2 linked regions of the Anaerobacillus sp. CMMVII genome follow. The protein of the gene in region 1 interacts with the protein of each later gene in a pairwise test. Links are inferred from orthologs where the notes say so. Each region holds a gene or a part of one and is shown on either strand. Other genes may lie near its edges.

What was found. Proteins that work in one complex are often made in the same cells at the same time.
Region 2: the proteins of tsaE (region 1) and rlmB interact in binary tests that used the Escherichia coli proteins (3 or more experiments, as listed by UniProt). The link is inferred for Anaerobacillus sp. CMMVII from one-to-one orthologs.

The regions. Positions count from the first base shown.
Region 1 is NZ_JACEHK010000001.1:316,342-319,352, reverse strand. The notes cover bases 1-2,934. They hold tsaE (tRNA (adenosine(37)-N6)-threonylcarbamoyltransferase complex ATPase subunit type 1 TsaE), read right to left. Parts: upstream 1,730-2,934; coding sequence 1,271-1,729; downstream 1-1,270. Other genes in these bases: thiL (thiamine-phosphate kinase), read right to left, coding at 1,716-2,726; rimI (ribosomal protein S18-alanine N-acetyltransferase), read right to left, coding at 107-556; tsaD (tRNA (adenosine(37)-N6)-threonylcarbamoyltransferase complex transferase subunit TsaD), read right to left, coding at 1-107. UniProt on the Escherichia coli protein: Required for the formation of a threonylcarbamoyl group on adenosine at position 37 (t(6)A37) in tRNAs that read codons beginning with adenine.
Region 2 is NZ_JACEHK010000001.1:141,969-144,940, forward strand. Bases 78-2,972 are described here. They hold rlmB (23S rRNA (guanosine(2251)-2'-O)-methyltransferase RlmB), read left to right. Parts: upstream 78-1,097; coding sequence 1,098-1,847; downstream 1,848-2,972. Other genes in these bases: cysS (cysteine--tRNA ligase), read left to right, coding at 78-666; H1D32_RS00695 (Mini-ribonuclease 3), read left to right, coding at 677-1,105; H1D32_RS00705 (NYN domain-containing protein), read left to right, coding at 1,849-2,361; sigH (RNA polymerase sporulation sigma factor SigH), read left to right, coding at 2,610-2,972. In the rest of the region: more of cysS, read left to right, coding at 1-77. UniProt on the Escherichia coli protein: Specifically methylates the ribose of guanosine 2251 in 23S rRNA.

The DNA.
Region 1 (3,011 bases):
ATTTGCGAGGCAACAACATTTGATAAAATCTCTCTACCATTTTTAATAACAGCTGCTGCTGTTTCATCGCAACTAGTTTCTATTGCTAAAATAAGTTTATTTTCCATTACAAACCCACCCACATGACAAGAGCATTCTCTTGGTTATCTGTATAATAATTCTTCCTTATCCCACCTGGTTGAAATCCTAATTTACTATAAAGTCTTTGGGCAATATGATTAGAGACGCGAACTTCTAACGTCATTTTTGTCGCCCCTAAAGTTCGAGCAAGCTCAATACCATGAACCAACAGCTGTTCTCCTAGCTTTTGACCTCGATATAGCGGATGAATCGCAATATTGGTAATGTGAGCTTCATCAACAATTACCCATACTCCACAATACCCAATAATTTTTCCGTTATCTTCAACAACTAGGTAATGAGCAAACTTATTATTTCTTATTTCATTTACAAAGGCTGTTCGGCTCCAAGGTGTCGCAAAAGAATTATTTTCAACAATTAATACATCATCTATATCTGCTTCTACCATATATCGAATACTATAATTTCCTTCCATACAAGCAACTACCTTATCTAAGCCTTATTTTTTTGATTAGCTAACCAATTCGTCTCGGCCTCTGCTAAACGAATGTAATTAGGCGTGAACTCATGAATATTTTGGATAGGATCCATATTCATACCTAACCTCGCTAGTTCACTTGGTCTAGGATTATGATCACTAATCGCACCAAACATCACTTTTTTACCTAGACGCTCTTCAATCATTTCTTTATGCAGTGAAATGTCGTTACCTAAAAAGAGGACATTCTCATAGTTACTATGTAAATAGTCTGCCCAATCCTTTAAAAGACAAATTTGATCTTCCACTAGTGTTGTAAAGACACCATTTTTAGTCCCATAAAGTCCAGTATAGACTTGCCCTCTTCTAGCATCAAAGATTGGCGAAACGACTCCATGAAAAAATCGACCATTTTGCGCTAAAACTTCTAAACTTGAGAGCCCAACAAGCGGGATACCTAACGTCCATGCTAACGTTTTTGCAGTAGTCACGCCGATTCTAACCCCTGTATAGGAACCTGGACCATGAGCTACAACAATTCGTTGTAATTCTTTTGGGTGAACTCCCGCATCCTTCAATAATTCATCGATTGCCGGCATCAACCGAAGGGAATGGTTTTTTTCAGATTTGTAATAACCTCACCTAAAACCTGATTTTCATCTACTAATGCAATTCCCATAACAAAAGTAGATGTATCGATTGCTAGAGTTTTCATAGGTTTAGTAACTCCTTACATAATAAAATGTACCGTTCACCTTTTGGTCTAAATACAATTTCCCTGTTATCTTCTCCTGCATGGGAAATTTCTATGGAAAGAAGTTCTTGTGGCAATTGCTCTTTAATTAAACTAGCCCACTCTACGACTGTTACCCCATACCCGTAAAAATATTCGTCAAAGCCCAAATCCTCATCAGCCTCACAGACTCTATAAACATCCATATGGTAAAGCGGCAGTCTTCCTTTATATTCTTTAATTATGGTAAAGGTCGGGCTATTTACAGTTCTTTTAACATTTAATCCTTTTGCTAATCCTTTTGTGAAGTGAGTCTTTCCTGCTCCAAGATCTCCTTCTAATGTAATAACTGCGCCAGCATTAAGAAGTAACCCAAGTCTTTCTGCTATACCCATGGTCTCTTCAGGAGACGTTGTATGTACTTTAAAGTTTTCCATTTTCTTCACCTTTATCAAAATGATTAAAGCCCCTTTTCGGTAGCTTTTCTTTTTTATTGTTATGAGTTAGATATACTTCTCCAGAACCAACTGTCACATCTCCAATGACGCTAAGCTTTATCCCTTTTTGATCAAACGTTTGATTAATTTTATCAAAGGTAGACTTAGACATTGTGCCCACTAGAAAATAATCTTCGCCCCCAAATAGACTCCATCTCTTTTGATCAAGTAATGGGTAATTTTTTATATACTTACTCCTAGGGATTTTTTCAAAATCTAGGTGCAAATCAACCATACTTGCTTCAGCAATTTCATTGGTTTCACTTGCTAGACCGTCGCTGATATCATTTAATGCGATATTTTCACGACTTTCCGCTAAAATTCTCCCTGCCTCTACTTGAGGTTCAGGCAATTGATGCTGCTTCAGGAGCATTTTTTCATGAGTAGAGTAAGTGTAACTTAGTCCATTCTTTAATAAAAGCTCTAGCCCTGCAGCCGAAGCCCCTAGTTCTCCTACAACAAAAACCAAATCCCCTGGCTTAGCATTGCTTCGGAAAAGGTTCGTTCCTTCCTCGACTTTTCCACAAACAGTAACAGTTATGATTAGGCCTTGTTTGGAGGAAACTGTGTCACCGCCAATCAAGTCCATTGAATATTGTTCACCTATCTGCGACATCCCTTCATAAATCTCTTTAAGATCATGCTCAGTCCAATCCTTTGGAACAGCAATAGAAACAAGATAGTATGTCGGTATTCCACCCATGGCAGCGATATCACTTACATTTACTGCGAGAGCCTTAAAGCCTATCATAAATGGTGTCATCGTTTGTCTTGTAAAATGAACTCCTTCTACCATTGTATCCATACAGATCAGTTCATCAAACATAGAGCTACTCTTAAAAACTGCGGAATCGTCACCTATTCCTTTTATTAGAGCCTTTTGATTGGTTTTTATAGGTTTTATCTTATCTATAAAATCAAATTCATCACGTAACATGCTAAACCGCACCTAACATTTAAGTTTATGTATAAAAAAACCTTAGGATATATTCCTAAGGTAATCATATAGTAGTTTATCTTATTTTTGCGAAAAAACCTAGTATTGTACTGTAGAAATAATAAAAGCGCTAGGAAAGATCCTGCGCGAAGGTTTATGTATTGGTTGCGGGGGCAGGATTTGAACCTACGACCTTCGGGTTATGAGCCCGACGAGCTACCAGACTGCTCCACCCCGCGATAATACCAACTGCGTTTATTTGCAGCTGGTTAATATATAATTATA
Region 2 (2,972 bases), 170 kb from region 1 along the record:
ACAGGTAAAAAGATGGCGAACTACTGGCTGCATAATGGGTACATTAATATTGATAATGAAAAAATGTCGAAGTCTTTAGGGAATTTCATTTTAGTACATGACATCATTAAAAAATATGACCCAGAAATTATTCGTTTCTTTATGTTAATGGCTCATTATCGTAGTCCAATCAATTTTAATGATGAACTTCTAAACAGTGCAAAAAATGGGTTAGACCGTTTGAAAACAGCAGTTCAAAATCTAGAATACCGTTTAGAGGAAACAGCTAATTTAGGTAAGGGTGAAGCAGATTGGATTAGCCAAATTGACGCTGAGAAATCGAAGTTTATCGATGCTATGGACGATGACTTTAATAGTGCAAACGCAATCGCAACATTGTTTGATTTAGCTAAGCTAGCGAATGTCTATTTACGTGAAGCTCATACTTCAAAAGATGTATTGGAACACTTTTTGGTTGTCTTTAAGGAATTGGCGGATGTACTTGGTTTGGTATTAACGTCTGTAAAAGAGTTATTAGATGAGGATATTGATAAGTTAATTGAAGTGCGTAATCAAGCAAGAAAAAATAGAGATTTTGCGTTAGCAGATAAAATTAGAGACGACTTGAAGGCAATGGACATTCTATTAGAGGATACACCACAAGGAGTACGTTGGAAGAGGGTTTAAGCGTATTATGATGAAATTAACAAAATCTAAGATAGATTTACAGCAAATAAATGCGTTAGCTCTTGCGTATATGGGTGATTCCATTTTGGATACGTATGTTCGTTATCGTTTGATTGCCTCAGGTAAGGTGAGACCACATCAGCTTCATAAAAAAGCGACAGAGTATGTTTCGGCCAAGGCGCAGGCAGAGGTTTTGAACTGCCTGCTGGCCAACGGCTTTTTAACAGAAGAAGAGATGGCTGTTGCGATGAGAGGTAGGAATTCCAAACCTGGGAATGTCCGCAAAAATACTGACTTGCAAACCTACCGAATGAGTACCGCTTTTGAAGCGCTAATTGGTTATCTATACTTACTTGATAAGTACGAAAGACTAGATGAAATTATTGAACAAACGTTTGTACTAATTGAAAAGGAAGAAGGGAGTGAAACAAATGGGTAGTGAATTTATTGTAGGTAAAAATCCAGTCTTAGAGGCATTGCGTTCTGGTCATACAATTAATAAAATTTGGATTGGTGAAGGTACCCAAAAAGGTCAAGTCAACCAAATCCTTGATCTTGCAAAGGAAAATGGCATTCAGTTTCAATTTGTTCCAAAGAAGAAGCTAGAGTCATTAGTCGATGCAACAAATCACCAAGGAGTTGTTGCATCAGTTGCAGCATATGAATATGCTGAGATCGATGATTTATTTGCAAAAGCACAAGAAAAAGGGGAAGAACCTTTCTTTTTGTTATTGGATGAAATTGAGGACCCACATAATTTAGGTTCTATTCTTCGTACTGCTGATGCAGCCGGTGCACACGGTGTGATTATCCCCAAACGTCGTGCGGTGGGGCTTACTGCCACTGTTGCAAAAGCTTCGACAGGGGCAATTGAGTACGTACCCGTTGTGAGAGTGACTAACTTAGCGAGAACGATGGATGATTTAAAAAAGCGTGGTTTGTGGTTTGCTGGTACAGATGCCGCAGGAGATACAGATTTTAGACAGGCTAGTTTTGACTTACCGATTGGACTTGTTATTGGAAGCGAAGGAAAAGGAATGAGTCGTTTAATCAAGGAAAAATGTGACTTTTTACTACGCGTACCGATGCTTGGTAAGGTTACTTCGTTAAATGCATCTGTTGCTGCTAGTCTGTTGATGTATGAGGTTCTTAGGAAGCGTAACCCCATAGGAACGAAGTAAAATGAGAGAGATACTTCTCGTTGATGGCTATAACATAATTGGGGATTGGCCAGAATTAAAGCTGTTAAAAAAGAATGACTTAGAAGGTGCCAGAGACCTACTAGTTGAAAAAATGGCTGAATACCAAGCATACAGTGGTATGGAGGTTATCATTATTTTTGATGCTCATATGGTTTCTGGCATTGGCAAGAAATATAAGAATTTTAGATTAGAAATTATCTACACTAGGGAAAATGAGACAGCTGATGAACGAATTGAAAAATTAGTAAAAAAGCTCAAGCGTATTGATACTCAAGTCTACGTCGCAACATCGGATTTCGTTGAACAATCCGTTACATTTGGCTACGGAGCTTTAAGGAAATCAGCTAGAGAACTAAGAACGGAAATGAGCGTTGTGGAACAAGGTATAAAGAAAGAAGTAAAAAAGTCGAAAAAACGCGAAAAACAAACAAAAATCCCGATCTCTGCCGAAATGGCAGAAATTTTTGAAAAATGGCGTCGAGGCGACATGTGAGTGGTTGACGCTAGTCGAAAACATGCTATATAATATTTCTATATTTAGGTAATTCATACTGTTTAAAAAGGTCACTTAGCTTATACTATTAATAAGTTATGAACTTCATCGATGGTAGTATAAGGGAAACTATGGCGACGATTAATATGAGATAATGGAGCCCGTTTTTTTAATATTCATTTAGCGTTTTTCTGTAAATGAATCCCTTTTTAAGCATTCACAATTCATCAAAGGCCGGAGGGATTATGGTGAGCATAGACCTCAAAGAAATCACAAATGCTGACTTTGAACAAATGGAAGATGAATATTTAGTTGATTACGTCCGCGAAGGCGATAGTGGAGCTCTGGAGTATCTTATAATCAAGTATAAGAACTTTGTAAGAGCTAAGGCTAGATCGTATTTCTTAATTGGTGCCGACCACGAGGATATAGTGCAAGAAGGAATGATCGGCCTCTATAAGGCAATTCGAGATTTTAAAGGGGACAAGCTTTCATCATTTAAAGCCTTTGCAGAACTATGTATTACTAGGCAAATTATTACAGCAATCAAAACTGCAACAAGGCAAAAGCATATCCCATTAAACTCTTATGTTTCACTAGATCGACCAATT